3 regions of the Streptomyces sp. NPDC046716 genome follow, and region 2 is predicted to be linked to each of the others. Evidence: riboswitches for the same ligand, from Rfam matches in the RefSeq annotation. Region 2 holds a riboswitch; each other region holds the start of a gene.
What was found. Region 2 has a riboswitch for cobalamin ahead of ABZ930_RS10765 (prenyltransferase/squalene oxidase repeat-containing protein). Riboswitches for the same ligand answer to the same signal wherever they lie in the genome.

Region 1: linked by a shared signal. The riboswitch ahead of ABZ930_RS02235 (ribonucleoside-diphosphate reductase subunit alpha) and the one ahead of ABZ930_RS10765 (prenyltransferase/squalene oxidase repeat-containing protein) in region 2 are both predicted to bind cobalamin.
Region 3: linked by a shared signal. The riboswitch ahead of ABZ930_RS23660 (CbtB-domain containing protein) and the one ahead of ABZ930_RS10765 (prenyltransferase/squalene oxidase repeat-containing protein) in region 2 are both predicted to bind cobalamin.

Annotation. Positions count from the first base shown of each region.
Region 1 covers NZ_JBEYYU010000002.1:155,408-158,654, reverse strand. The annotation lists gene ABZ930_RS02235 (ribonucleoside-diphosphate reductase subunit alpha) at 1-1,952, opposite strand, end outside; cobalamin riboswitch at 2,077-2,218, opposite strand; gene ABZ930_RS02230 (hypothetical protein) at 2,289-3,116, shown strand; gene ABZ930_RS02225 (GNAT family N-acetyltransferase) at 3,106-3,247, opposite strand, start outside.
Region 2 covers NZ_JBEYYU010000010.1:153,209-156,455, forward strand. The annotation lists gene ABZ930_RS10760 (SCO2322 family protein) at 1-536, opposite strand, end outside; gene ABZ930_RS10765 (prenyltransferase/squalene oxidase repeat-containing protein) at 533-1,768, opposite strand; cobalamin riboswitch at 1,858-1,980, opposite strand; gene ABZ930_RS10770 (SPFH domain-containing protein) at 2,400-3,247, opposite strand, start outside.
Region 3 covers NZ_JBEYYU010000032.1:57,562-60,808, forward strand. The annotation lists gene ABZ930_RS23650 (roadblock/LC7 domain-containing protein) at 1-140, opposite strand, end outside; gene ABZ930_RS23655 (ATP-binding protein) at 137-1,378, opposite strand; cobalamin riboswitch at 1,880-2,017, shown strand; gene ABZ930_RS23660 (CbtB-domain containing protein) at 2,057-2,278, shown strand; gene ABZ930_RS23665 (CbtA family protein) at 2,304-3,059, shown strand; gene ABZ930_RS23670 (histidine phosphatase family protein) at 3,148-3,247, opposite strand, start outside.

The sequences.
Region 1 (3,247 bases), on a different contig from region 2:
AGCGCCTTCAGCTCGTCCACCAGGTACGAGTTGACCTGGAGGAACTCGCCCGACAGCGTCTCGCGCTTGAACAGGTTGGAGACCTGCGGCTCGATGCACTCGTACACACCGGCGATCGAGGCGATCGTGGCCGTCGGCGCGATGGCGAGCAGCAGCGAGTTCCGCATGCCGGTGGTGGCGATACGTTCCCGCAGCGCGGCCCAGCGCTCCGGCCACGTGAACTCGACGTCGTAGTGGTCGGGGTGCAGGACGCCGCGCGCGGTGCGGGTCTTCTCCCAGGCGGGGAGCGGGCCGTTGCGCTCGGCGAGGTCCGCCGACGCCTCGTACGCGGCGAGCATGATCCGCTCCTGGAGCCGCGTGGACAGCGCCTTCGCCTCGGGGGAGTCGAACGGCAGCCGCAGCTTGAAGAAGACGTCCTGGAGGCCCATCGCGCCCAGGCCCACCGGGCGCCAGCGGGCGTTGGAGCGGCCCGCCTGCTCGGTCGGGTAGAAGTTGATGTCGACGACGCGGTCGAGGAAGGTGACGGCCGTGCGGACGGTCTCGTCGAGGCGCTCCCAGTCGATGTCGCCCTCGACCACGAACGAGCCCAGGTTCACCGAGCCGAGGTTGCAGACGGCGGTCTCCCCGTCGTCCGTGACCTCCAGGATCTCGGTGCACAGGTTCGAGGAGTGGACCGTGTGGCCGGGCTCCGCGGTCTGGTTGGCGGTGCGGTTGGCGGCGTCCTTGAACGTCATCCAGCCGTTGCCGGTCTGCGCGAGGGTGCGCATCATGCGGCCGTACAGATCGCGGGCGGGGATGGTCTTGAGCGCCTTCCCCTCGGCCTCGGCCTTCCGGTACGCGGCGTCGAAGTCGTCGCCCCACAGGTCGACCAGCTCGGGCACGTCGGCCGGCGAGAACAGCGACCACGGCCGGTCGGCGTCCACCCGGCGCATGAACTCGTCCGGGATCCAGTGCGCCAGATTCAGGTTGTGGGTGCGCCGGGCGTCCTCGCCGGTGTTGTCCCGCAGCTCCAGGAACTCCTCGATATCGGAGTGCCAGGTCTCCAGGTAGACGGCGGCCGCGCCCTTGCGGCGCCCGCCCTGGTTCACCGCCGCGACCGACGCGTCGAGGGTCTTCAGGAACGGGACGATGCCGTTGGAGTGGCCGTTCGTGCCGCGGATCAGCGAACCGCGCGAGCGGACGCGGGAGTACGAGAGGCCGATGCCGCCCGCGTGCTTCGAGAGCCGGGCCACCTGGTGGTAGCGGTCGTAGATCGAGTCCAGCTCGTCCAGCGGCGAGTCGAGGAGGTAGCAGCTCGACATCTGCGGGTGCCGGGTGCCGGAGTTGAAGAGCGTGGGGGAGGAGGGGAGGTAGTCGAGCCGGCTCATCAGGCCGTACAGCGCGGCGACCTCGTCGAGCGCGCGCGCCGAGTCGTCCTCGGCGAGACCGGCCGCGACCCGCAGCATGAAGTGCTGGGGCGTCTCGATCACCTTGCGGGTGATCGGGTGGCGCAGCAGGTAGCGGCTGAAGACGGTGCGCAGACCGAAGTAGCCGAAGCGGTCGTCGGCCGCGCGGTCCACCAGCGCGTCGAGCCGCGCGGCGTGCACACGGACGAACTCGGCGGTGCGGTCCGCGATCAGGCCCTCACGGTGACCGACGGCGATCGACCCGGTGAACGACGTCACGCCCTGCGAGGCCGCCTCGGCGGCGATGGAGAGGGTGAGCAGTCGCGCGGCGAGCCGGGAGTAGACGGGGTCCTCGGAGATCAGCCCGGCCGCGCCCTCGGTGGCGAGTTCGCGCAGCTCGGCCTCGTCGGCCCGCGCGCTGCGGCCCCGCAGCGCGGCGGCCGCGACCCGGCCGGGATCCGCGGCGGGCAGATCGGCGGTCAGCTCGGTCAGGGTGCGCAGCAACGCGGTACCGGGGGCATCCGCCTCGGCCACGACTGAGGCAGGATCAGCGGGCGCGATGGTCACGGTGGGGCTCTCCCTCGCTCGGCTCGGGGCCCGCGGGGAGACAGTGGCAGGGGCCCGCGCACGGCAGGGCCCGCGTCACCGGCCCATTCCACGAGGCCCGGACGTCGTCGACACCCGGGCCGGGCGGCTCGGGTGTGCCGTCGGCAGGTCCTCGGACTCCGTGACGCCTGTATGAGGCTTACGTTCACCGTTGCGGGACAGTTCCGGATTTGCACCGGATTCCCCTGCGCTGACAGCGAGAGCGAGCATACATGTTGTGCCGGGTGTTCGCCGCAGCCCCACATCTTGTGTCGGCTAAGGTCTCGCAGTGTGAGCGTTCCTGGGGAGGGCGATGCCATGCGCGGGTGGCGGACGGCGGCCTTGGTGCCGGTTCTGGCGGGGCTTCTGGCGGGGTGCGGTGCCGACCGGCCGGAAGCGGCGGAGGCGAAGCGGCCCGCGTCGAGCCGACCCGCGTCCCCGACGCCGACGCCGACGCGCCCGGAGGCGCCCCGTCCGGAGGTGGTCCTGCCGACCGGCCCGGCGACCGCGCCCGGGCTCGACGCCGTGGCGGCCGACGGGCGCACCTTCAGCGCCGAGCGGCTGCGGGACGCCCTGCTGCCCGCGTCCGCCTTCGGGCGGGGCCTGGAGCGCGACGAGGTGCTCGCGATGCCGTTCGAGTCCACCCGCGAGCAGCGGCGCGGCCGGTGGTCGTACTGCCTGGAGAGCGAGGCGGACCCGGCGTGGCTCGGCCCCGCGGCCTACCGCGGCACCACGGCCTCCACGTACGCCTCCTGGGTCGACCGGAACCACGCGCCGCCACGCGGTCACATCGTGGTCACTCAAGTCCTCGTGTCGCTGCGTCCCGAGGCGGCCCGCGCTCTGCACCGGGTCGAGCTGGACATCCTGCGCCACTGCCCGGAGTTCGCTTCCGACATGGAGGCCGGCTCCGCCACCGAGCGCTACCGCACCGAGCCGCTGGAGGGTCTCGGCGACGAGGCGTACCTGGAGATCCAGGACATCTCCTACGAGGGCGACACCAGGACCACGTACACCGCCCACGTCCGCGTCGGCGGGGTCCTCGTCCGGGTGATCAGCGGCGAGGGAGCCGACCGCGACGCGACCGTCCGCTGGGCCGCGCAGCTCGCCCGGGACGTGCGCGGCGATCTGTACGGGATCAGTCGCTGAGCCTCAACTCGTAGCCGATGAGCGCCACTTCGGGCACCGGTGCCCAGTCCCGGCCGGGTGCCCGGCGGAACCCGAGCCGCTCGTAGAGCCGGTGCGAGGCGGTCGCGACGGGCTGGGTGGACAGCACGAGG
Region 2 (3,247 bases):
GCGGGTTCGGTGGCACTCGGCGAGTGCTTATGGCCGCTGACCTGTTCGCCGCAGCCGGACTTCGGATACCCGGAGATGGCGCAGAGCAGGGCGCTGCTGTCGTAGCGCAGCGGCTTGGCGACGGCGGCCAGCGCGTCCGCGGCGGTCGCGTCCTCACCGACCCGGGCGCACGCGGTGCGTGCCTTCGGCGGGGTCTCGCCGTCGGGCGCGTCCTCGGCCGTGCCGAAGTCGATGACGACCGCGACCCGCTTCTTCCCGTCCTGCGCGCCCGTGTCGCCGCAGACCGCGTCGAAGTCGGCGGCCCCGCGCGGCTTCGTGGCGTCCTTCGAGTCCGCGCTCACCGCGAACCGGAACCCCTCGACATCGCCGTCCGACGGGCGGCTCTGGCCCGGGCCCATGGTCGCGTACGTCCACGAGCCGCCGTCGTTCTCCCAGAACGACCAGTACCGGTACCCGGCGGCCTGCGCGGGCGCGGCGACGGCGAGCCCGAGGACGGCCACGAGCAGGGCGAGCGCCAGCCGGGCGGCGCGGCTCACTTCTGCTGCTTCTTACGCCCGCTGATCAGGATTCCGGCGCCGACCGCGGCGATGAACATGACGCCGACGATCCACCAGGACACCCCGCTGCCGCCGTCGTCCTTCTTCTCGTCACCGGAGTCGGCGGCGGACTTCGCGGAGGCGGGGTCGGGCCCCGTCTTGTTCAGCGCGCTCACCAGGTCGGTGCCGCCGAAGTCGCGCGGGTCGTTGCCGGTGGCGTGCGCGGCGAAGATCAGCTGGGCGTAGGCGGCGGGTCCGGCGCCCTTCGCCCAGTCCTGCGCGTTCTTCTCCAGCCAGGCGTACGGGTCCTTCGTGTACTTGATGCCCTCCGCGGCGGCCACGGCCGTGACCGCGTCGGCGGTGTTGCCGTAGTCGGGCTGGTCGGTGGCGCCGGCCAGCTGCGACTTCAGGTACAGGTGCGTGGAGAGCTGGTTCTGGAGGTAGACGGCGCCGTTGTGCGCGATGCCCTCGGAGGTCTTCGCCTGCTCCCCGTCCTCGCAGGTGTACGCGTCCGGGGCCGTGCCCTTCTCGGCGGCGAAACCGGAGCCGAGGGCGCCGAGCACACCGGCGGCGGTCGCGTCGGCGTTCGCCGTGAGCTCGCCCTTCTTGTCGGGCTGGTAGGCGAGCGCGCCGCCGTCCTTGCCCTCCGAGCAGGGCAGGGTCAGCGTGCCGAGGGCGTCGAAGCCGGACTTGCCGGTCGAGGACCGGACCTCGGCGGGCTCGTCGCCTGAGGTGGACAGGGCGCCGAGCACGACCGCGGTGGAGTTGCCGTCGCTGGCGCCGCCCGGGTTGTAGCCCCAGCCGCCGTCGGCGTTCTGGTTCTTCTTCAGCCAGGCCACGCCCTTGGCGACCTCGCCGTCGCGGCCGCCCACGGCGGCCAGGGCCTGGACGGCGGCGGCCGTGCTGTTGCTGTCGACGGGCGTCTTCGCGTCGCAGGCCTTGCCCGGCTCGGCCCGGAACGCGGCGAAGCCGCCGTTCTCGCACTGCTGGCCCGCGAGCCAGTCGACGGCCTTCGCGGCGGGCCGGACGTCCTCGGTCTTCTGCGCCACGAGGGCGAGGGACTGGCGCCACACGCCGTCGTACGTGGGATCGGCGGACCCGTACAGGCCGCTCGGTACGACGACCTTGGGGGACGCCGAGGGGGAGGCACCGTCCGCGAGGGCGGCCGGCGCCGCCGCGCCGCCGATCACGACGGTCGCGGCCACGAGTGCGGCGCTGCGGCGAATGTTCATGCTGGGGCGGGTGCCTCTCCCTGCGGGGAGCCGGGCGGCACGGCACGCTCTGCTGGTACCGGGCGGCTCCAGCTCCGTATGCCTCGACGGTTCTGAGCCGATCATGAGGCGGGTGAGGCAATCCGGCTGTGACGGTTGCGGGTCAGCGCCGGACTCCCACCGGCTTCCCCTCACACACGCTTGATGACGACGCCTTCACTGTACCGGGCGCCGTGTTTCGGGGTCGTCCGCGGGCGGCTCCGCCGGGGACCCGGCCGCACTGGGTTGTTCTTCGTGTGCGGCTCCGGTGGGGGTTGGTCGCGCAGTTCCCCGCGCCCCTGGGTTGTTCTTCGTGTGCGGGCCGGTGGCCGCTTCTCGCGCCGTTCCCCGCGCCCCTGGGTTGTTCTTCGTGTGCGGGCCGGTGGCCGCTTCTCGCGCCGTTCCTCGCGCCCCTGGGTTGTTCTTTGTGTGCGGGCCGGTGGCCGCTTCTCGCGCCGTTCCCCGCGCCCCTGAGATGCGCACTTCGTGCGGCATCTCATCGCGAGAGGCGCGGCGGAGCCGCAGCCTCCGGGGGAAGGCTGCGCGCAGCGCATGCCTTCAGGGGCGCGGGGAACTGCGCGACCAGCCACGACGAGAGCCGCGGCCGAACGCGTCAGCGGACCTCGACGGGGCCGTCGTCGCCCCGGTAGCGCTCGACGGCGGAACCGGGGTCGTCCGTCGCGCCGAGGTTCTTGCGGACCGAGTCGAGGATCGTCAGCCCCTGCCCGACGAGCCCGGCGGCGATCTCGCCGAGCCCATCGGCCCCGTTCAGGACGTTGACATTGGCCCCGGCGAGCCCGGCCGACGCCTCCTTCACGATCTGCGGCAACTGATCGATGAGCATCCGGTCCAGCGCGACCCGGTCGTACGACGCCGCCGCCTCGGCCTGGATCTTCATCCGCTCGGCCTCGGCGAGGGCGAGCACCCGGATCCGCTCGGCATCGGCCTGCGCCGGCTTCACGACCTCCGCGATCAGCTCCTTCTCCCGCAGCTCGGCCTGCTTGAGCGCCAGCTCGGTCTGCGCGGCGAGCACCTCCTGCTGCGCGTGCGCCCGCGCCAGCGGCCCGGCCTGGTCGGCCTGCGCCTTGGCCCGGTCCACCTCGGCGCTGAACTCGGCCTGCACGACCGCGGTCTGCCGCGCGAACTCGGCCTGCTTGCGGGCGGCAGCCTGCTCCGCCTCGACGGAGGCCTGGTTGGCCTGCGCCTGCGCGATCTTCGCGGCACGCTGGATGGCGGCCTTGTGCGGCTGCGACATCGCCTCGATGTACCCGGTGGCACCGTCGTCGATGGACTGGATCTGCAACGAGTCGACGTGCAGCCCGATCTTCGCCATCTCGGCCTTCGAGGTGTCGAGCACCTCCGTCGCCAGCTTCTGCCGCTCGGTGACGATCTCCTCGACGGTCATCGAGCCGATGATGGAGCGCAGGTGACCGGCGAAGATCCGCCCGGTGAGCACCGACA
Region 3 (3,247 bases), on a different contig from region 2:
GAGATGGTGTCGACGTCCTTCGGGTCGAGGCCCTCCGTCGAGCCGCGGGGAAGGCCGTCGGCGGACAGCAGAACTGCGTGCCGTGCCAGGGGCACGTTCTGCACGATGTCCTGGAGCATCCAGGACAGGTCTGGCGTCATTCGTCTTCAGACCCTTCGGCGGACGGCGTGTCGATCTTGCGGGCCGAGAGTGTGCCGCGCTGGAGGGCGCCCAGGCTGCGGCCCGAGGTGCGCGGAGCTCCGTCGGCGGATCCGAACGCGGGCCGGCGGGGCGACGCGTCGGGCACGCTCGCGATGGGGGACTGGCGCTCTCCCCGCTTCGGCAGGCCGTGCACCGTGCGCTTCGGGGGCTCGGTACGCGTCTCGGAACGGGTCTCCGCCGCCGGCTCGGGCTGCTCGACGGGCGGTTGCTCCTGGGGAGCCGGGGTCCGACGGATGCGGCTGACGGGCGCGTCGGCCCTCGGCGGTGTCTCCTCCATGGTCCACAGCTCCTCGGGCAGCAGCACGACGGCGCGGACACCGCCGTACCGGGAGACTCCGGTGACATCCACCTTGAAGCCGTACTGGCGGGCGATCAGACCGATGACGGGGAAGCCGAACTTGGGCTGGGTGCCCAGCTGCGACAGGCGGGGAACGTCGTCACCGGAGAGCAGCGCGGTCGCGCGCTGCCGGTCCTCGTCGCTCATGCTGACGCCCGCGTCGTCGATGACGATGCACAGGTTGTTCTGGATGCGCTGGAAGGTCACCTCGATCGGTGCGTCCTGCTGAGAGAAGCTGGCAGCGTTGTCGAGGAGTTCGGCCACGGCGAGGGCGACGGGCGCGACCGCGGACGCCTTCAGCGCGAGACCGGTCTGCTGCATGATCGCGACCCGGCTGAAGTTGCGGATCTGGCCCTGGGCACTGCGCACCACGTCGTAGACGCTGGCCGCCCGGTTGCGACGGCCGAGGGGCGCGCCGCACATCACGGCGATGCCCTGGGCCTTGCGCGCCATCTGGGCGTTGGAGTGGTTCACGTCCAGGAGGTCGCTGAGGACGGCGTGCCCGCCGTACCGCTGCTGCACGCCGTGCAGCAGAGTGGTCTGCTCGGCCGCGAGGCTCTGCAGGAAGCTGGCCGCGCCCTTGAGGACCGCCTTGGTGTTCTCCTCGGCGTCTTCCTTCGCGGCCAGGATGGCGCTCTCGCGCTCGGTCCAGATTCTCTGCAACTCGGCGGACGAGCCGTGGAGTTGACGTTCCAGAGCACTCACCTGCTGACGCAGATCGGCTTCTGACCGCTGCTTCTTCGCCGCGAGCGCTCTACTGCGGATGGTGAGTGCCACAACGGCGGCGACTGATATCGCCGCTATCACAACCAGGCACCACACCAGTGCGTCTCGTGTCATGGAAACCTTTCTCGGCGCATGGCGACAGATGCACTTCGTCAGGGCCCGCGACACGGCCCAGAGCGTCACCCGACCGACGATGCACACACGCGGGCACATCGCAAGGAGGCGCGCGGAACGAGTGGATCAAGATCGCGGATGCCGGGATGCTATCACCGTGATCGACCCTCAGATTCCGCTTGGTCAGCGGCCTTTGGGGTCCGTGAATCGCGAGCTCATCCGCGTGCGGCGCGCCCGCGGGACCTGCCTCGACGGCCCGGCGTGGCGGCGCCACCTGGATCAATGCGGGTATTTGGACGGCGCGTTGACAAAAGTCGACTCAACCCATTGGTGACTGGGTGCGGGGGCACCCCCAGGGGGTACGGGGTTTCGATGTGTCCGCGTTGTGCCACCCAAAGGCTGTTTCCGGCCATCGGGGTGCCGCAAGTTGGCCGGAAGGCGCAGGCGGTGCGCACGAGGCGGCCGCACCGCCGGGCGGGCCCGCGCGCTCTTGGCCATGCACGCGACAGACGGTAATGTCGTGCCGTTATCGACGACGGTCGACGGAAGCCGGTGAGAACCCGGCACGGTCGCGCCACTGTGATGCGGGACGCCCTCGGCGTGCTGCGAGTCAGACCCGTGACGGTCGTCCATGTGCACCACCGAGACGGGACGCGAACTCCCGAAGGAGGCCCTGCCATGGCGCAGCACGTCGCCCAGCCGACCGCCACCACTCCTGCCATACCGGCCAAGCTGCCGTTGAAGGCGATCGCCCCCTGGGCCGCGTTCTTCGGCATCCTGATGCTCGTCCTGCTGTACTTCGTCGGCGCCGAACAGGGCGCCACCTCCGTGTTCAGCGGAGCGGGTGTCCACGAGTGGGTGCACGACGCCCGCCACCTGCTCGGCTTCCCCTGCCACTGAGAAGGCGGAGGAACGTCGTACTCCCATGAACTCCACCACCGTACGCAACCTGCTCGTGCGGGGCATGCTCGCCGGTCTCGCGGCCGGCGTGCTCGCCCTCGTCATCTCCTACTGGCTCGGTGAGCCGCTCGTCGACAAGGCGATCGGCTTCGAGGAGTCCCACGCCGGCCACTCGCACGGCGACGAGGCCGAACTCGTTTCCCGCGGCCTGCAGTCCACCGCCGGACTCGCCACCGGCGTCCTCGTCTACGGCGTCGCCTTCGGCGGCATCGCCGCACTCGCCTACTGCTTCGCGCTCGGCCGGGTGGGCCGCTTCGGCCCCCGCGCGACCGCGCTGCTGCTGTCGGGCTGCGCCCTGCTGGCCGTCTACGTCGTACCGTTCCTGAAGTACCCGGCCAATCCGCCCGCCGTCGGCAACGCCGACACCATCGGGAAACGGACCACCCTCTACTTCCTGATGATGGTGCTCAGCGTCCTCCTCGCGATCGCGGCGACCATCCTCGGCAAGCGTCTCGCGCCACGCCTGGGCACCTGGTGGGCCACCGTCGTCGCCGTCCTCGCCTTCGCCGTGGTCGTCGGCCTCGCCTTCCGGTTCCTGCCCGTGATCAACGAGGTGCCCGAGCACTTCCCGGCCGCCGTCCTCTGGCGCTTCCGGCTCTCCGCGCTCGCCATCCAGATCACGCTGTGGACCGGGTTCGGCCTGCTCTTCGGCGAGTTGGCCGAGCGCCTGCTCGACCCCAAGCCCGCCGAGGCCCGTCGGACGGTCCCGGCAGCGAACTGAACCGGCCGGCCGAGCAGCAGGGCCGAGCCGGACGAGAGGGCCCGCGGAACCTTCCGCGGGCCCTCTCGCGCCGCCCGGGCGCCGCCGGTCAGTTCTCGCCGACGAGAGGCCGGCCGCAGCGCAGGTTCCAGCGGCCGCCGCGGCCACTCAGCTCGGTGACGGTCAGCGGTGCCACGTCGCAGCGCCAG